DNA from 3 places in the Rhizobium sp. P2_G9 genome. Region 1 is predicted to be linked to each of the others. Evidence: predicted binding sites of a transcription regulator. Region 1 holds the regulator's gene; each other region holds the start of a gene.
The links. Region 1 encodes HrcA, which represses chaperone genes, less so after heat shock. Its sites were predicted from a motif close to GTTAGCACTCNCNNNNNGNGAGTGCTAAC; they were not measured.
Positions count from the first base shown of each region.

Region 2: the regulator HrcA is predicted to act here: its motif matches at 4,936-4,964, upstream of groES (co-chaperone GroES).
Region 3: the regulator HrcA is predicted to act here: its motif matches at 4,673-4,701, upstream of groES (co-chaperone GroES).

Region 1 is NZ_JBFUFK010000007.1:30,689-37,422, forward strand. Features, by position in the region: gene AC1DYF_RS07565 (methylated-DNA--[protein]-cysteine S-methyltransferase) at 1-217, opposite strand, end outside; gene AC1DYF_RS07570 (arsenate reductase) at 377-727, shown strand; gene ybaK (Cys-tRNA(Pro) deacylase) at 758-1,231, shown strand; gene grpE (nucleotide exchange factor GrpE) at 1,286-1,897, opposite strand; gene AC1DYF_RS07585 (M10 family metallopeptidase) at 2,102-3,913, opposite strand; gene hrcA (heat-inducible transcriptional repressor HrcA) at 4,136-5,191, opposite strand; gene rph (ribonuclease PH) at 5,335-6,051, shown strand; gene AC1DYF_RS07600 (VOC family protein) at 6,061-6,477, shown strand; gene AC1DYF_RS07605 (antibiotic biosynthesis monooxygenase family protein) at 6,506-6,734, shown strand, end outside.
Region 2 is NZ_JBFUFK010000059.1:1,473-8,206, forward strand. Features, by position in the region: gene AC1DYF_RS34595 (transglutaminase-like domain-containing protein) at 1-617, opposite strand, end outside; gene AC1DYF_RS34600 (DUF1488 family protein) at 696-965, opposite strand; gene AC1DYF_RS34605 (DUF4167 domain-containing protein) at 1,558-1,767, shown strand; gene AC1DYF_RS34610 (fatty acid desaturase) at 1,785-2,834, shown strand; gene groL (chaperonin GroEL) at 2,884-4,521, opposite strand; gene groES (co-chaperone GroES) at 4,584-4,880, opposite strand; gene AC1DYF_RS34625 (hypothetical protein) at 5,217-5,444, shown strand; gene AC1DYF_RS34630 (hypothetical protein) at 5,486-5,956, shown strand; gene AC1DYF_RS34635 (hypothetical protein) at 6,192-6,653, shown strand; gene AC1DYF_RS34640 (hypothetical protein) at 6,726-6,734, shown strand, end outside.
Region 3 is NZ_JBFUFK010000099.1:829-7,562, reverse strand. Features, by position in the region: gene AC1DYF_RS39650 (hypothetical protein) at 1,315-1,689, opposite strand; gene AC1DYF_RS39645 (Hsp20 family protein) at 1,957-2,427, opposite strand; gene groL (chaperonin GroEL) at 2,543-4,171, opposite strand; gene groES (co-chaperone GroES) at 4,215-4,529, opposite strand; gene AC1DYF_RS39630 (usg protein) at 4,804-5,076, shown strand; gene AC1DYF_RS39625 (sensor histidine kinase) at 5,502-6,734, shown strand, end outside.

The DNA.
Region 1 (6,734 bases):
CGAGATAAGCATGGATGGCGGAGGCAATGTGGGTCGGACAGACGGTTTCCTCGAAACTGAGGTCACGGCCGTAACGCGGCTGCAGAATTTGACGCAGACGGCCTTCGGGAGAATCGAAATCGAGGGCGACGAGTTTCTCCCCGTCCAAGACGATCAGTATCGGACCGATCGCATGATCGGCTTCGATGGAGGAGAGTTGAAGGCTTTTGATGGCCATGAGAAATCCGGAAAACGGGTCATTCGGGAATGGCGGCAGCCAATAGATAGAGTCGAGATGTCGCGGTCGCCACCCGATTTGATCGACGCCAGGGAAATCTCATATTCCAAATCCGCAGGTGGATTGATAGAGACGGCAGAAACAGACAGGAAGACAAGCATGTCCGCCAGGATTTACGGCATCAAGAACTGCGACACGATGAAAAAGGCCTTCGACTGGCTGAAGACGAACGATGTCGCTTATGATTTTCACGATTATCGCGCCGAGGGAATCGATGCCGGCACGGTCAAGAACTGGGTGAGAAAGCTTGGCTGGGAGAAGGTGCTGAACAAGGCTTCGACGACCTTCAAAGAGCTTCCCGATGCCGACAAGGTCGATCTGGATGCAGACAAGGCTATCCGGCTGATGGTGCAGAACCCGACGATGATCAAGCGTCCGATGCTGGTGGAAGACGACAGGATCACCGCCGGATTCAAGCCGGACATATACGCTGCATTGTTTCAGCGCTAATCCATACCGATAGCCGATCGGGGGGCGATCATGTCCAAATCCACGCGTGCGACGCTCGCGCTTGCCAAGGCGGGCGCCATATTCGAAGTGCTCACTTATGATTACGATCCCGATGCCGACAAGATCGGCATCCAGGCAGCCGAAGCGCTCGGCGTCTCACCCGCGATCGTGCTCAAGACGCTGATGGCGGAGGTGGACGGCAAGCCGGTCTGCGTCGTCATCCCCTCGGACAAGGAAGTCAGCATGAAGAAGCTGGCGGCCGCCTTCCACGGCAAGTCGGCCAACATGATGAAGCCGGCCGCGGCGGAGAAGGCCACCGGCTATGTCGTCGGCGGCATATCGCCGTTCGGCCAGAAGAAGCAGGTGCCGACCGTGTTCGAGGCCGAAGCCATGGCGCATGATCTGGTGTTCATGAATGGCGGCCAGCGCGGGCTGCAAGTGAAGCTGGCGCCGCAGGCGGCCGTAAAGGCAGCCAGCGCGATTTTCGCATCTGTTGTCGCCTAGCCGCCGGGAATATTTCTCCAGGCGGCCAGGAGGTCATTTGAAAAATGTGCCTTATCAGGCTGCGGTTTCCGGTGTGCCGCTCTGGGCTTCCGCCTTGGGGCCGCCCTTAGAAACGCCGACCATGGCGGGCCGCAGCACGCGATCGCCGATCACATAACCATCCTGCACGACCTGGACCACGGTATTGGCCGGGATTTCCGAGTTCGGGATCTCAAACATCGCCTGGTGGAAATTCGGGTCGAATTTCTGACCGGTGGGCGCGATTTTCTTGACGCCGTGGCGTTCCAAAGCCGAAAGCATGGAGCGCTCGGTCATCTCGACGCCTTCGACCAATGACACGAAGCCGGCATCGCCGCCGGCGCGCGCTTCGGCCGGAATGGCATCGAGCGCGCGGCGCAGATTGTCGGAAACCGCCAGCATGTCGCGGGCAAAGGCGGTGACGGCGTAGGTCTTGGCGTCCTTCACATCCCGTTCGGTGCGGCGGCGCAGATTGTCCATCTCGGCGGCGAGCCGGAGATAACGGTCCTTGAGATCGGCATTCTCGGCCTTCAGCACATCGATCGGATCGGGCTCCGGCGCTACGGCGGGCTGGCCATCGGCACCCTGCGCCGCATTCACATCATTGTCGGCGTCCGTCTGATACGCATTGTTATTTTCATCCGTCATGGCGGTCTCCGCATACTGGTATGTCGTGATTTGCTGCGGATATCGAGGTTTAGCGCGAAAAAATCAAGGGTTTCGGTGAAGATTCCTACCAGTGCATGGAGCATGGCAATCGCATGACAGATGTCGCAATCAGGTTATTGCGGAGATCGCAGAGATATAGAGGCGGCGCTGGCGCCGGCCCGTGTGCCGATGCGGAGGACCTGCTCAGATGGCGATGAAGTCGGTGTTGGTCATCGCAAGGCCTGTCGACAGCTGAGCGAACTTGATGGCGGCCGCACCGTTCCTGCTGCCGTCTGCGTCATACATCAAGGCACCTGTGGCGTCGTTATAAATGATGCGGTCGGATCTGTCATGCGCCTGTGCACCATCGAAGAAGGCCGTGGGATCTAGAACGCCCTCGGGGAGAGCAGTGAACACCTTGTTCTCAAGGCGAACGAGATCGCTGCCGACCGTATAGTCGGTGATCGAGTCGACATTGTTGACACCGTCGAGAAGGGTCCTGAAGATAAAGACATCGTTGCCGTTGCCACCCGTCAGGATGTCATTGCCATAGCTGCCGTCGAGGCGGTCGTTGCCATCGCCGCCGATGAGCGTATTGGCAAGCACATTGCCGGTGAACTTGTCGTTGCCGGTGCCGCCCGTGGCGTTTTCGATCAGCGAGGCGGTTTTGCCTTTGTAGAGAAGCGCATTGTAGACGTTGGCACGGGCCATGTGATGGCCGTCGCCGAGATCGGCGAGCGGCCCGAAGGTCGACCCTTCGCCGGCATTGAGGTTGACGGTGAGATTCGCGGTTTTGTTGGAAAAATCATAGGTATCGGTGCCGCCGCCGTCCCAGATGGTCAGGAGGGCGCGATGATTGACGGGCGTGCCTTGCCCTGTGCCGTTGATCAGCAGTTGGTTGTTGTCGTCCCAGCTATAGACGGTATCGCCATTGTTGAAGCTGAAATCGGCGCCGTAGAGATATTGCAGGGCGGCAATGTCATCCTGCATCAGAGTCGTCGGATGGTCGATCGCGCTGTCGCCCCGGGTCGTGTCGCCGACATATTGATGATAGGTCATGACGGAATATTCAAAGGAATTGTGATCCGCGGGAAGCTGCGGAAATGTGATCCCGTGACCGCCCTGGCTTACATGGCCGTGTTTGAGGCCGAGCGAGTGGCCGAGTTCATGCATCAGACCTGACGCATAGGCGAAACTGCCGACCGTCGGCATGTCGTATGTGTTGTGGACGAACCAGCAATCGCCCCAGCCGACCGTCGCCCTGGCCGGGTCGGGAGGATTACCCTCGGCCGTGCGGCTGCCGGGGATATGGGCTCCGCTTCCGTCCGAATAGTCGATCGTATCGGCCTCGCCGAAACGAATATCGGCGTTTACGTCGGCAGTCTGCGTGAAGGTCAGCCCGCACACGCCCTGGACATTGGCAAGGATGGTGGCGCAAGCGCTCTGCTGGTCCGCATTCATCGCCTCGAAGCCGGTCACCGCCTTGTAGCCGTTATGGGTGTATTCATCGGAACTGGTGGGGAAGGAATAGGTGAGATCCTTGTGATCCCATTTCCAGCCCCAGAGCAGTCCGTTGATGTCGTCCGTATTGGTCAGGTTGACCTGCGGCGGCTGATTGCGGAACGACATATTGTCGACGCCGAAGCCCTGCACGTCATTCTTGTCGTTGTTGACGACGACGCGCGCGATTCCGACCGCGTTGCTGTAGACGAAATGCTGGAAGCCGGTCTGGTCATTTTTGAACCGCTCGAGCAGGTTGCCCGCCGCGTCGAAAAATTTGACCGTGGTGGTGTCGACATCGTCGAAATAGCCGACATCGAATTCGACGCGATCGACCGGATTGCTGAACGTCCAGGACACCGGCCCCATATAGGTCGTGTCGTGTGCCAGCACCGGCGACGTCACCTGGGCGCCATCGGCAACGATCTGGCCGTGGAACTGGATGATGTTGACCTTGCATTTGTAGATCGGGTCGAAGGAACCGAAGTCCTGTTCCGAAAAGGTAATGGTCTGCATCGCAATGCCCTCCCCCGAACGCATGACTGACGAAGTTGACGCGTCATTCCGCCCGCGCCGACCGAAATCGGCGCGTTGCTTGCATCACCAAAATATAGACCAGAAATGGAAGGCTCACCGTAGCTTGACAATTACAAACTGCGGGAATTTATATTTAGAAAATACTGAAATTCTGCCCAAAAGTCAATGTAAAAGCAAAAATGTCGGAGATTTTCCGGATCGTCAGCGCGCCTGTCCATTGAGTTTCGACATCAGCTGCGCGGTATAATCGACCATCGGCACGATGCGCGCATAATTGAGTCGGGTCGGGCCTATGACGCCGACGGCGCCGATGATGCGGTCCTCGGCATTGCGATAAGGTGCGACGATCAGCGACGAGCCGGAGAGCGAGAACAGCGTGTTCTCCGAGCCGATGAAGATGCGCACGCCCTGGCCGCTTTCGGCAAGATTGAGGATGTCGCTCAGCGATTCCTTCTTTTCGAGGTCGTCGAACAGCATGCGCAGCCGGTCAAGGTCCTCCATGCCTTCGAGCCCTTCGAGCAGGTTGGAACGGCCGCGAATGATCAGCTGCGTCGGCCGGCCATCTTCAGTGCCACCCGACCATATAGCGAGCCCCTTGTCGACGAGTTCACCGGAGAGCTGGTCGAGCTCGGAGCGGATTGTGGTCTTGAGCTTTTCGGTCCGCTCCAGCGCCTCGCCCAATGTCAGGCCGGACATATGCGCGTTGAGGAAATTGGCCGCCGCCGTCAATTGCGACGAGGTCGTTCCGGCCGGCAGAGTGATGATACGGTTTTCAACCTCGTCGCGGTCGCCGACCAGAATGGCAAGCGCCTTGTCCGGCGACAGGCGGACGAATTCCACATGCTTGAGCTGCGTGTCGCTCTTGGCGGTGATCACCAGGCCGGCGCCGCGCGAGGCCGACGAGAGCAGTTGGCTCGCATCATTGAGCGCGTTCTCGACCGAACCCACCCGGTCGGCCGGACGGATCTGCCGGTCGATCTGACGGCGCTCGTCTTCCGACAGCGCGCCGACCTGCATGAAGGCATCGACGAAGAATCGCAGGCCCTGCTGGGTGGGCAGCCGGCCGGCGGAAACATGCGGCGAATAGATGAGGCCGAGCTCTTCGAGATCGCTCATCACGTTGCGGATGGACGCCGGCGACAGCGACATCGGCAGCACACGCGACAGCGAGCGTGAACCGAGCGGCTCACCGGTGCCGAGATAGCTTTCGACGATGCGTCGGAAGATTTCGCTGGAGCGGTCGTCGAGCGCCTTCATTCCTTTTCCATCACATCGATCAAACTCATGCCTGAAATATAYGGATTCGAAGCGGGTACGCAAAAGGAAATTCGCCCCTTTTCCTTTGCAAAAAGACTTAACGCGCCTTAATACGCGTCTCAACATTCCAAGGAGTTCCGAATATGCGGCCATCCGGGCGTAAAACAGACCAAATGCGCAAGGTGAGTTTCGAACGCGGCTTTTCCAAGCATGCCGAAGGCTCGTGCCTGGTGAAGTTCGGTGACACGCATGTGCTGTGCACGGCCAGCGTCGAAGAAAAGCCGCCGGCATGGTTGCGCAATTCCGGCAAGGGCTGGGTCACTGCTGAATATGGCATGCTGCCGCGCTCGACGGGTGATCGCATGCGGCGTGAGGCGACCTCCGGCAAGCAGGGCGGCCGCACCCAGGAAATCCAGCGGCTGATCGGCCGCTCGCTGCGCGCCATCGTTGATCTCACCGCGCTTGGCGAACGCCAGATCACCGTGGATTGCGATGTGCTGCAGGCCGATGGCGGCACGCGCACGGCCTCGATCACCGGCGGCTGGATCGCGCTGCATGATTGCCTGAAGTGGATGGAAGTCCGCAACATGATCAAGGTCGAGAAGGCGTTGAAGGATCATGTGGCAGCGATCTCCTGCGGCGTCTTCGCCAATCAGCCGGTCCTGGACCTCGATTATCTCGAAGATTCCTCGGCCGAGACGGATGCCAACTTCGTCATGACCGGCAAGGGCGGCATCGTCGAGATCCAGGGCACGGCCGAAGGCGCACCGTTTTCCGAGGAAGAACTGCTGACGCTGATGGGTCTCGCCAAGCAGGGTATCAGCGACCTCGTGCAAATGCAGAAGCAGGCGATCGCCTGAGATGAGACGATGAACAAGGCTCCGTCGCAAATTCTGGAATCGGCACTTTACGTCGATGACCTCGATGCGGCGGAGGCGTTCTACGAGCGCATTCTCGGACTGGAGAAGATCGGGCGGTTTGGCAACCGGCATGTGTTCTTCCGCTGTGGCCCAGGCGTGCTCCTGATCTTCAATCCAGCCGAGACGATCATTCCTTACAAGGAAGGTCAGTTGCCGGTGCCGCCGCATGGGGCGCATGGGCAGGGCCATCTCTGTTTCCGCGCCACATCCGACGAGATCGACGAATGGGCCGCGCGGCTGACGGCGGCCGGCATCGAGATCGAATCCGTGGTCGAATGGCCACAGGGTGGCCGTTCGATCTATTTCCGCGATCCGGCCGGCAATTCGCTGGAATTCGCTGAAGCCCGGATCTGGAACATCATTTGACAGACTTGTCGGCCGGCAGGAGGACAGGATGATCATACGCGAATGGCGTGGCCGTGCATCGGCGTCCAGTCCGGAGACCTATCCGGCGCATTTCCGCAACAATGTGCTGCCGGAACTGCGCCAATTGCCCGGCTTCGTCGGCGCGCATCTCAGCCGGCGCCCGCTCGGCGACACCATCGAATTTCTGGTGCTGACGCGCTGGAAGGATCTTGAGGCGATCCGCGCCTTTGCCGGCGACGAGATCGGCAAAGCGGTCG
Region 2 (6,734 bases), on a different contig from region 1:
TCCTGCGGATCGAGGATCGGAACGCCGATATCGCCGAGATAGCCGTTCACATAGCGTGCCGGGATATTCATGCAGCGGAGCAGGGTGATGGCGAGATGGGCGTAGTCCCGGCAGACGCCGATCTTTTCTTCGAAGGCTTCATAGGCGGTGCGGGTGCTGCGGGCATTGTGGTAGCCGAAGACGATGTGCTCGTTGGTAAAGTCGCAAATCTCCTGGACCCTGCCCCAGCCAGGCGCGATTTGGCCGAACCGGTCCCAGGCGAACTGGCTCAGCCGGTCCGTTTCGCAATAGCGGCTCCCCATCAGGAAGAGCAGGCATTCGTCAGGCAGATCGGCGACGGGAATTTCCTGGGCATCCGGAACCACCGGATCGTGCAGACCGCTGTCTTCCAAAGTGCCGTCGCCCCAGATCGAGAACGCGCCCGTCGGCGCCACAAAACGTCGGCAGATATTGCCGAAGAGGTCGACATAGGTCGAAGTAGGCACGCCGGGCTGCGTCACCACTTGCTCTGGAGAACGCATATCGCCGGCCCTGTCGCGATGTGCGTTGAGCAGACAGACCATGGGCGTGTTCTGTTCGCAAGCGATGGTAATATCGTAGCCAAAGCGGATCAGCATGCGCTTGTCCCTTCTTCGATGATTGCAGGGGCAAGACCCGATGGATGTCTGCCGGCGGCAGGCGTTCGTGCGGCCTGTTCAGGTAAAGTCGGTGATCGTGAGCGTGCACATGGTTTTGTCTCTTCCACGTGCGTAAGCCTTCTCGGCGACGGCCAGGACGTTTTTGCGGACAGTGTCGAATGCGGAGAGATATTCTCTCTCGCCACTCATCTTGCCGGCGAATGCCTTGGCCAATGCATCGATTTCGAGGAAGAACTTGATCTCGAACATGCCGTCATAGCCCGAAAAGCGGATGCGCCGACCCGTTTCGTCATAGCTCCGGCTCTGGTTGGGGAACGTCAGGTGCATATTGAAACCCTTTAGCGGAAATTCTTGCAGCAAGCCTAAGGATAACATAATCGGAGAACAAAAGGGGATATATATCGAGACTTCTCGGGCACAACGAGCGAGCAATGTTTCGCGGGCAGGGGACCGACTTAACGTAGACTATCGGTGAAACCCTCCATGCTGCTCTGAGGTGCCTGCCACTTGTCATTCCACATGGACTTGAAGCCGCCACATTGCACCTATATAGAAAGGGGCGTCAAAGGTGGCCGAGAGGCTCGTACGAAGCGCTTTTCATCGCCCACCTGCCGCGGCCGCGTTCTGGTCACTCCGCATCTCATCGATCCATAGCCTCAAACCCGTATGGCGATGCAGCTTGCTCGCCGTGAAGCAACCAAAATTTCACAGACAATGCCATCCAGAATGCGGGCAAAACGCCCGGACGCCGTGCGAAAGATACGGCTTCCGAACCGAATCCCAGGCAATGCTGGAACCTCGTGCCTTTCACCACAGTCGAATTGCAGCGAATTGTTGCGGAACAAATCGACTGATCAGCTTTCCCCAGAGCATTTTTCAGTCTCCCAAGGAGCGGCGCCAACGGCGCCCGAAGAAATAGATGAACAACCCCTCAAACAACAATCGCAGCCAAACGAGCCCGGCACAGTCCCGCCAGCGCCCTGGCGCTCAACCGCCTATTTCCCAGCGCTACGATTATTATCTCGCGCTCGCCCGTGAACAGGCCCGCGCAGGCGATAGAGTTCAAGCTGAAAATTATTACCAGCACGCGGAGCATTTCTTTCGCGCCGCCAATTCCAACAATTCATAGAAAGCAAATGGACAACAATGATTGCGGCCCCCAGCTCCGGAAATGAGAGCGGACTTGACGACAAGGCATGGTTGAAAATACTTTCCGGCTATCGTGAGCCGCATGCAGGACGCAGCGTCTTCGAGCTCATGGTCACGGTTTTGCCGTTCGTGGCGCTCTGGATTCTATGCTGCCTGGCCGTCCATTACGGGCTTTGGTGGGGGCTGATCCTGACGGTTCCTGCTGCGGCGTTCCTGCTCAGGCTGTTCATGATCCAGCACGATTGCGGCCATGGATCGTTCTTTGCCCGTCGATGGGTCGATGATTGGACGGGACGAGTGATCGGTGTTCTGACCTTGACGCCCTACGACTACTGGCGGCGCGCGCATGCCGAGCATCACGCATCTTCCGGAAATCTCGATGAGCGCGGCGTCGGCGATATCACCACCCTGACTGTCGAGGAATTCAACGCCTGCTCCTGGTGGGGCAGGCTCAGCTATCGTCTTTATCGGCATCCCCTTGTCATGTTCGGCATCGGACCGGCATGGCTGTTCATTTTCAAGCAGCGGCTGCCTTTCGGCATGATGCGCGAGGGGTATGTGCCGTGGCTGTCGACGATGGCGACCAACGCCGCGGTCGCGGTTGCCGCCGCCATACTGATCTGGGCGATCGGTTTGGTGCCATTCCTCCTCGTCCACTTGCCAATTGTGCTGCTGGCCGGCGCGGCGGGCGTGTGGCTCTTCTATGTCCAGCATCAGTTCGAAGAGACCTATTGGTCCAAGAAACCCGAATGGCAGTTCCAGCAGGCAGCGCTGCATGGCGCCTCGCACTACGACCTGCCGCCGGTGCTGAAATGGCTCACCGGCAATATCGGCATTCATCACGTCCATCACCTTTCGAGCAGGGTGCCGTATTACCGGCTTCCGGAGGTCCTGAAGGATCATCCTGAACTGGGTGAGATCGGTCGCATCACGCTGATGGACAGTGTCCGCTGCGTGAAACTCGTGCTCTGGGATGAAAAGGCCGGCAAGCTCCTGTCGTTTCGGGATGTCGCCAAAGCATCGCCGGCCAAAAATAAACCCCGGTAAAAAAAACCGGGGTCTATCGATTTGCGGATGCCGATTCAGTCGGTTGCGATCACATCATCCCGCCCATGCCACCCATACCGCCCATGTCAGGCATGCTCGGAGCATCCCGCTTCGGCAGTTCGGCGATCATCGCTTCGGTGGTGACAAGCAGCCCGGCAACCGAGGCCGCATTCTGCAGCGCCGTGCGGACAACCTTGACCGGGTCGACGATGCCCATGGCGATCATGTCGCCGAACTCGCCGGTCTGGGCGTTATAGCCCCAGTTTTCGTCATTCCTGTCGAGGATCTTGCCGACGACGATCGAAGCTTCGTCGCCTGCATTCTCCGAGATCTGGCGAACCAGCGATTGCAGCGCCTTGCGAATGATGCTGATGCCTGCATTCTGGTCGTCATTTTCGCCCTTGACGTCGAGGATGACGGAAGAGCGAAGCAGGGCGATACCGCCGCCGGGAACGATGCCTTCCTGGACGGCAGCGCGGGTCGCGTTGAGCGCGTCGTCGATGCGGTCCTTCTTTTCCTTGACTTCGATTTCAGTCGATCCGCCAACGCGGATCACGGCGACGCCGCCGGAGAGTTTTGCAAGACGTTCCTGCAGCTTCTCACGGTCGTAGTCGGAGGTGGTTTCTTCGATCTGGGCCTTGATCTGGGTGACGCGGCCTTCGATGTCGGACTTCTGGCCAGCGCCGTCGACAATGGTGGTATTTTCCTTGGTGATGGAGACTTTCTTGCACCGGCCGAGCATGTCGAGCGTGACGTTTTCGAGCTTGATGCCGAGATCTTCGGAAATCACCGTACCGCCGGTGAGGACGGCCAGATCCTCCAGCATGGCCTTGCGGCGATCGCCGAAGCCGGGCGCCTTGACGGCGGCAATCTTGAGGCCGCCGCGCAGCTTGTTGACGACGAGCGTGGCAAGCGCTTCGCCTTCGACGTCTTCCGAAATGATCAGCAGCGGCTTGCCTGTCTGCACCACGGCTTCCAGGATCGGCAGCATGACCTGCAGGTTGGAGAGCTTCTTTTCGTGCAGCAGCACGAAGGCGTCGTCCAGTTCGGCAACCATCTTCTCTGCATTGGTGACGAAGTAGGGGCTGAGGTAGCCACGGTCGAACTGCATGCCTTCGACGACTTCGAGTTCGGTCTCGGCGGTCTTGGCTTCTTCGACCGTGATCACGCCTTCATTGCCGACCTTCTGCATCGCTTCGGCAATATAGTCGCCGATTTCCTTCTCGCCATTGGCCGAGATCGTGCCGACCTGGGCGATCTCTTCCGACGTGTTGATCTTCTTGGCCTTGGCAAGCAGATCCTTGACGACGGCCGATACGGCGAGATCGATGCCGCGCTTGAGGTCCATCGGATTCATGCCGGCGGCAACCGCCTTGGCGCCCTCGCGAACGATGGAGGCCGCGAGAACGGTGGCGGTCGTCGTGCCGTCGCCAGCAACGTCATTGGTCTTCGAAGCGACTTCGCGGACCATCTGGGCGCCCATGTTCTCGAACTTGTCCTCAAGCTCGATTTCCTTGGCGACGGCAACGCCATCCTTGGTGATGCGCGGCGCACCGAAGGACCTGTCGATCACGACGTTGCGGCCCTTGGGGCCGAGGGTGACCTTCACCGCATCGGCGAGAATGTCGACGCCACGCAGCATCTTTTCGCGGGCGGTGCGACCGAACTTAATTTCCTTGGCAGCCATGATGAAAACTCCTGAGCCCAGGGCTCATTGGTTGTTAATGTCGATCGAAGGAATCGACGATATCAGGCGATGACGCCCATGATGTCGGATTCCTTCATGATCAGAAGGTCTCCGCCATTCAGCTTGACCTCGGTGCCCGACCACTTGCCGAACAGGATGCGATCGCCTGCCTTGACGTCGAGCGCGACGAGCTCGCCCTTGTCGTTGCGGATGCCGGTGCCAACTGCGACCACTTCGCCTTCCTGCGGCTTTTCCTTGGCGGTGTCGGGGATGATGATGCCGCCTTTGCTCTTCGCTTCGGCTTCGACGCGCCGGACGACGACGCGATCGTGAAGAGGTCGGAAATTTACGTCCGTCATTTTAAATGTCCTCAATGAAATGGGTTTACGGCCCGCGAAGGACCAATTTTGTTGTCTTAGCACTCATGAGCGGCGAGTGCTAGAAATTTAAATCTGGTGAAATAAATAATTTTCCGTTCCTCGATGGCTGCCCCGAGGTCAGATAAAATAATTTCCACAATAAGAGCACCGATTTTTCTCGCTTTTTATTTTTTGCACATGCGTGGAAAAGCATAAAAAAAGCCCAGAAAACCCAGAAAAATTGCGCGTCTATCTATGACCATTTTTATCGGATAGAATTGACTGAGATTCAGGCAGAAAATTACGAAAACAATTCTGGAAAAATAACGAGGTCTTATGAAAAACACGACTTTCGATCTGCACGGCAAATATGTGAGGCAATTGAAGGCTTATCTGGCGGGCATCGGATATAACGAGAATCGAGATTATGTCGATGCTCCCTATTCCGTTCCTCTTGCTTCGAGCGGCAAGCACGATCTCGTTTTCAACGACAGCAAGGCAGCCGCAAATGCCAGCCTTCGCTGGACTGGCCTTGCACGCAACGGCTTCAGGGAAGCCGTTTGAACGCGTTTGCAGCCGACCGCGCATGCTCGATAGGAATTGTGATGAAAGATACCGACAAGTCAAAACTGGATGAAATCCTTGGTCGACATGATCGGCGGATGGAGGAAAACGCGCAAAGGGAAGTCAACGAGGCGAAGGCCAAGGGGGAGTTCACGCGCGCCTTTCTTGAACATTGTATCTCCATCATTCGCCCTGCAATGATGGAGATCGGCGAAATCCTCAAAGCCAAGGGGCATGACTACCGGATCATCGACGGTCTCACCAAGAAGATCGATGGTGGCGATCAGCTGAAGATTGATTTTCAAATCATCAACGCCAATAATCGCAATCAGTCCTCGACCGAAATCCCGCATATCGCCTTTACTGCGGATAAGTCTGCACGCAATATCCGCATCGACGAGACCGTGAGCGAAACCTCGTCGCGGGACAACAGGGTCATGACGCTTGATCAAGTGACGATGGATATCGTGCAGGCGCGGATCATCCGCGCGGTCGATTATGCATTCCGCTGAGCAGGTTCCGGAAAAGTGTTCCACGGTTTTCCCGATAACAACCTGCGACAAGACAAAAGAGTCTAAGCGGATGAATCCTTGGCTTGCCAACGAAAATCTGCCTGGGAGGGGTAGATTCGAGACAAGGCTTGCTTGTCAGATTGCTTACATGCATAGTGATTGCGTCGGCAGCAATTGAAGCGGGCGCTGCTTTTGTAGGGTTGAAAACCTTAGCCCCAATGAAAGGAGGACAAATATGTCTTCCGGTTGCCAACAGCACTTCACGATAACGGATATCGCTTTGCTCGATCGAATTCTCGAGCGCGCGGGGATCAGAGACGATTCCGATTCGGCCGCGCGGCAAAGCAGGCTGAATGCCGCCCGATTTTTGATCGAAAAATTCCAGAGCGGCGTAGTCGACGAAGGCGCGCTGCATTTTGCCCTTGTCAACCGATTGGCAAACTCGCCGGATGAATCCGCACGCGTTTCCAGCTCGCCCCATGCCGCTCCGTCGGCTTCGGCGGGAGCGCGGCCCGAGGCTGGGTCGAAAGATGGCTACCGATTTGGCCGAAGAATCGAGCACAACGGCACATGGACTATCTACCATGTGTTCAGCGGCGAGCCTGCCGCGTATGGCTCGTGGAATATGAGCGGCCTCAACGTTCGAACGGCCGAGAGAGCGCTGCGGATTCTGAACGCGCCGGTTCACGCGGCTTGACCGATAAGACGTATCCGGTGCCCGCGAGGCGAGACGCCGATCATTTTCGCGCTGGACACCAGGAGACAAATCATGACGGAT
Region 3 (6,734 bases), on a different contig from region 1:
TTAAGTTTACAGTGCCATTTCGCTCGATCGTAGCGCAGCCCTGGTGCGGGAAATCCGCTGCCGAGAAGGAGTGGCTGGCCCGCCAAATCCTGGGGTTTTACCGAACCGGTGTGACGACCCCGTCGATCTTTGGTCGATCACCCATCGCCGGGGCGTGTCCCGCTTTTCGTCCGATGCGCGTTGAATTGATGGCAGCCGCGGTCTTTTTGGCGCGGCGCCTGGTCAGGCCGAGACTGTGTTCCCTGGCTGCTCGACCAGCTGGGCCATGGGAGCGGTGATGCGGGACCGCCTGCTGGCGCACGTCGCTACTTGACCTCAAGGTCTGGGTGAATTCAGCAAACATATGGAAATACTCACATTTTATAAAGCCCGTAATTACCCTCTGTATTTTGCGAGCGACCTTGCCCATCGCTCCAATTCCAAAAGCTAGTGATCTTAATCTCTTTCTCAGAACTGGCGTAGATTGCATGGCGAATGGGATAGTGCCCCGTCTTGGTATTTCTGTAATACAGGTCACATTCCTGTGTCGCTGAATATTCTCTCGGGGATTCACTTGGCTAATCGACAAGGTGCTACATCTAGCTCCCTCGCGATCCCTAACTACCAGCGTCTTTGCTACCAGGGCGCCCCCTTCAAAACTGACAAATTTTGGTCAGCGTTTTCTGGTGCATTCCCTCGCAGGGAAAAATTGGAGGTCGCTGAAAGGCCGCATTTTTCGCACGCCCAAAAGGCGTTTATTTCAAGGGGCGCGACGAGGCGGGCCTACTGCTGATTTGCCGCGAGGTAGCGATCAGCCATGCAACCAAAATGCGCTTCTTCGAAATTAATGCGGCTGCCTATTCCGCCTCGGGATAGCGCCTTCGATATACCTCCCGGTGCTCCCCGACACCAAAGCGACGTATCGCCACTGCCTCGGCCTTCAGCATCAACGCCGTCCGTGCCATTGCGCCCTCTCCCTTGATGTAAAGGTGGGCCATTCTGGCAACGTGCCAAGCGTCAAGCACCTGCTCGTCCGTCATTTCGTTCGGGGTCATAGTTCGCGAAGCCTCGCGCGTCCAGCATTGTCATAGGAAAGCCTTCCGGCCTGCCTCAGGATCGTCTCGGCGGCGCTGGCCCGCGACGCTCCCCAACCGAGATGGAATGCAATGCCTCCATAGCCGCACGGGCCCGATCCGCGAGAGAGCCTGTGCGTACTCCTCCGCATCCTCGGGGCCGGCAAGCCAAACGGCTCCCCGGAGCTTGGGTGTTCGCCACGAGGACCACTCGTCCTCGGTTCGGACGAACCGCCGTTTTCAAGCGCCCTGAGCGCTGATCTCATGGCGCGCTCCACAATCTGCTGCGTCGCCTGGCCAGCGGCCAGCGCGGCCGTCTCGACCCTCTTGCAACGACGCCGTCTCCGGAGACGACATCAACCCGCTGGTCCAGAGCATTCAACGCGCGAAGGATTTCGTCATAGGAGACGGCATGTCTGGTGCCGGGATAGTAGCGCAGCGCTGGAATGGACTCGACGGCGTGCAAGTCAGACGCCCACGAGGCAAGGATGGCTCGCTTCTCGTCTTTATCGAGATGGGTGGCGGAGAGCACGTCCCGGGGATGATCGAAATACGCCGCCGGGTTGAGCAGTTGCGAAACGGTGATGGCGGCCGTCGCTTCGTTGGTGAAAGTTGTGTTTTCAGGTTCCTTTCTCATTTCTTCGCTCCACGGCTAATCAGTCTATGGATCGGGACGGCCGCGCGGAACCACACCGCACGGCCACTTTCCACGCCTCTGGGCGCGTGTGTTTTGCTCGGTTCACTATGCGGGCTTCACGTCTCCGCTGCGCAAGGGCCGATCTCCGGCCAACTTTTGGACGGACCGAAGAAGCCAGCCCGACTTGGTGGCAGCGGACGTGGTCGAGCCGCGACGCCGCTTCACTTCCACGATGAACGATTTGGGTTGCTTGCGCATGTGCTCGCCTCACGCAGCCTGCCTGTCGCCTTCGATCTGAAGCGGCTCGTTCTTGGGCGAACCGTTGCCGATCTCGATGCGGCGGGGCTTGGCCTGTTCAGGGATTTCGCGCTTGAGCGTGATCTTGAGCAGACCGTTTGCGAGCGAGGCCCCTTCGACGCGGACATGATCCGCCAGCTCGAAACGCCGCTCGAACGACTGGGCGCTGATGCCGCGGTGCAGGTATTCGCCATCCTTCTTCTGCGCCGCTCCGCCCTTCACCACCAGAACGTTGCGTTCCTGGGTGATGTCAAGGTCGCCCATCGCAAAGCCCGCGACGGCAATCTCGATCGAATAGGCATCCTCGCCCTTGCGTATGATGTTGTAGGGCGGCCATGCCTCGGTGCTCTGGAGCCGCTGGGCATTGTTGAGCAAATTGAAGACCCGGTCGAAGCCGACGCTTGAACGGTAGAGTGGCGCGAAGTCGAATTCAGTTCTCATAGCCATATCCTCGTAAGCAACATGGAAGGGACATTGTCCCGGTGATGTCGGCCCCTTAATAGGCGACCGACGGTTTACCAGCGGCACGCCGCTTTGGCGTGCCGCCGATCTCATGTCAGAAGTCCATATCCGCGCCGGCGGGTACGGCCGGAACCTTGTCCTTCTTGGGCTTTTCGGCGATCATTGCCTCGGTTGTCACCAGCAACCCCGCCACCGACGCAGCGTCCTGGAGCGCCGTGCGCACGACCTTTGCCGGATCGATCACGCCTTGTGCGTAGAGATCGCCGAACTCGTTGGTCTGGGCGTTCCAGCCCCACGAGAACGCGGACTGCTCGCGCAGCTTGCCGACGATGACCGAGCCTTCGGCACCGGCGTTCTCGGCGATCTGGCGAACCGGTGCTTCGATCGCGCGGCGAACTATGTCGACACCGACGCGCTGGTCTGGATTAGCGGTTGCGAGATTCTCCAACGCCTTAACGGCGCGGAGCAAGGCGACACCGCCGCCCGGAAGGACGCCTTCCTCAACCGCTGCTCGCGTCGCGTGCAGTGCGTCGTCGACGCGGTCCTTCTTCTCCTTGACCTCTACTTCGGTGGAGCCGCCGACGCGGATGACAGCGACGCCGCCGGCGAGCTTGGCAAGGCGCTCCTGCAGCTTCTCCCGGTCGTAGTCCGACGTTGTGTCCTCGATCTGGGCGCGGATTTGGGTCGTGCGACCTTCGATCTCCGCCTTCGAGCCAGCGCCATCGATGACGGTTGTATTGTCCTTGTCGATCGCCACCTTCTTGGCGCGGCCGAGCATCTGCAGCGTCACGTTCTCGAGCTTAATGCCGAGGTCTTCCGAGATCACCGTGCCGCCCGTCAGGATGGCGATGTCCTCGAGCATTGCCTTGCGGCGGTCGCCGAAGCCCGGAGCCTTGACGGCTGCGACCTTGAGCCCGCCGCGCAGCTTGTTGACCACCAGCGTCGCAAGCGCTTCGCCTTCCACGTCTTCCGCGATGATGACGAGCGGCTTGCCCGATTGCACCACCGCCTCCAACACCGGCAGCATGGCCTGGAGATTGGAGAGCTTCTTCTCGTGGAGCAGGATATACGGGTCTTCGAGTTCGACCCTCATCTTGTCCTGGTTCGTCACGAAGTACGGGCTGAGGTACCCACGGTCGAACTGCATGCCTTCGACGACTTCGAGTTCGGTTTCGGCGGTCTTGGCTTCCTCGACGGTGATCACCCCCTCATTGCCGACCTTCTCCATCGCTTCCGCAAGGTAGCGGCCGATCTCGGCATCGCCATTGGCCGAGATAGTTCCGACCTGTGCGATCTCCTCGTTCTTGGAAATCTTGCGGGCGTTGGCCTTGAGTTCCTTGACGACGGCGTCGACGGCGATGTCGATGCCACGCTTGAGGTCCATCGGGTTCATGCCCGACGCGACGGCCTTTGCACCTTCCTTGACGATGGCCTGGGCAAGAACCGTTGCGGTCGTGGTTCCATCACCGGCGAGATCATTGGTCTTCGAGGCGACCTCGCGCAGCATCTGCGCGCCCATGTTCTCGAACTTGTCTTCGAGTTCGATCTCCTTGGCGACCGAAACGCCGTCCTTGGTAATGCGCGGCGCGCCAAACGACTTGTCGATCACGACATTGCGGCCCTTGGGACCGAGAGTCACCTTCACCGCATTTGCAAGGATGTCGACGCCGCGCAGCATCTTCTCGCGGGCTTCCGTGTTGAATTTGACTTCTTTCGCAGCCATGGTTCACTCCTTCATAGGCAGTTGGTTATGACTGAAACAGGCCTTAAGCGGCCTTCTTCTGCTCGATCTGGGCTTCGATGACGCCCATTATGTCGGATTCCTTCATGATCAGCAGGTCCTCGCCGTCGACCTTGATCTCGGTGCCTGACCATTTTCCGAACAGAACGCGGTCTCCCGCCTTGAGGTCGAGCGCCACGACCTGCCCCTGCTCGTCGCGAGCACCGGGACCGACGGCGACGACTTCACCTTCCTGCGGCTTTTCCTTGGCTGTATCGGGAATGATGATGCCACCCTTGGTCTTCTCCTCGGACTCGATGCGGCGGATGACGACGCGATCATGCAGCGGTCGGAACTTCATGTTTTCCTCCTGGACAAACAAGTTGAACTCCCCTCCGTCGGACTGGATGACCATTCCGGAACGGGGTGCCGAACTCCCCTGAGCGTCCGGCGACGAAAAATCTGGTTTTGCATTTTTTGGATTTCAAGAGCCGCCGAGAAAAAATTAGCACTCTTGCGCCATTGCTGCTAACGGGCTGATGAGGAACAATAATCTCTGCCCGTCGTTGGTTTTCTGTTGACGGAGTTCGCCCTTGGCGGCAAATTTTTCTGGTCATCGAAATGGAGACCAAGGCATGCAGACTAAGTCCGATTTTGAACTTCAGCTCGAAGGCTACGGCATCACCACCGCCCACATCCTCTACCGCATGCCCGATTTCGGGTCCGTGCTGCAGACTTACGTCTGGCAGCAGTACGACCTCGCCCCCGAATTTCCAGAAATGCGCAGGTTCCTCGAGTTCTGGGAAGACAAGCTGGACGGTCCGCTGCATTCCGTCAGGTACACGCACAAAAGACTGGTCGGTCCGCACGAATGGCGGCAGGTTTCGGGGGAGTTGAAGTTGCATTAGCAAGCGTTCGCCCGCGAAGTAGCACTTTTGAGGACTGCCACACCAACGCGATACTGGATACGCTTGAGCTGGGAATGGCCTGGAAAAGCGATCGCCTATAAACCTTGTCGCAGGTACGCTAACGCACGAACATTCGAGCATTTACAGTTCTCTCACGCTAGTCCTCGAAAATGCGTTGTCAGAATGGCGATAGCGGATGGCGATTGGATGTGAAGGCTGCATGAACGGAACAAAAGCGGGCAATAAGGGGTTATTGGCTCGAAAATCAACCGGTCGCCTGTCTCGGGTGCGGTCTGAAGCAGAATGTAAACCGGAGCCCGCCTCTTTTCGTTTGCGATTGGACCGCCCGCGCAATAGAAAGAGCCAATGCCGCTAAATCTTAGCATGGCTCAGTTTAAATGCGCGGACGCGATAAACGGAGCAAAATGACCGATTTCAATCCTGCGGCGTCTGAAGCCGGCAAGGCGTCCAATCCATCCTTTACCTCCCCCTTTCCCGACATTGACTCGAACACTGTTCTGACCGCCGTGCTGGCAACCAGCAATGACTGTATCACGATTCTGGATCTCCAGGGTCGCCTGCTGTTCATGAGCGAAAGCGGGCAGAGGGCGATGGAAGTCTCGGACTTCAACATCATACGCTACAGCCCTTGGTCGCACTTCTGGCAGGGCGAGGGTCACGCAGTAGCAAAGCAAGCGGTTGAAAGCGCACGCAAAGGCAAAAGCGCCCGGTTCTCGGCTTTTGCCGACACGATGGCGGGTAATCCAAGGTTCTGGGACGTAGAAGTTATCCCACTTGGTGGGGAGCTGGGCAAGCCGAGCCACCTGATGTCGATCTCACGCGACGTTACTGACCTAAAATCTGCTGACATCGAGATCGAACGGCTGCTCGAGGACGCTCGACAGAATGAGGCACGCTTTCGTACTCTGGCTGATTCCATGCCTCAGGTCGTCTGGTCGACGCTTCCTGATGGCTATCATGATTACTATAATGCCAGGTGGTACGAGTTTACCGGCAGGCCAGTGGGTAGCACGGATGGTGAAGGCTGGAATGGGCTGTTCCATCCGGACGACCAAGCACGGGCCTGGGAGGTATGGCGAGCCTCTCTTGCGACCGGCGCGCCTTACGAGATCGAGTATCGTCTTCGCCACCATTCCGGCGAATACCGCTGGGTTCTAGGCCGCGCATTGGCTATGCGTAACCTGGAAGGCGAAATTGTTCGCTGGTACGGCACGTGTACTGATATCCACGAAGCCAAAGAGCTGTCGGAGAGTTTAGCGCTTCTGAGCCATGAACTTAGCCACCGGATCAAAAACATATTTGCCATTATCAACGGCCTGATTGGGCTATCCGCGCGGCGGTTTCCCGAAAGCCGGCAGTTTGCCACCGATATTCAACACCGGCTGGCCGCGCTGGGCCGCGCCCACGACTTTGCTCGCCCTCACAGCGAAGACTCCAAGCCAGTTACCGGCGATACGACTCTGACAGATCTAATGCGAGAAATCCTGAAACCCTATCCGGCGCTGGATGAACACCGGATACAGATAACCGGGGATGAAATCAAAATCGACGACCGCTCGGCGACACCCTTGGCATTGATCTTTCACGAACTCGCCACGAATGCCTCAAAATATGGGGCGCTCAGTGCGCCCGACGGA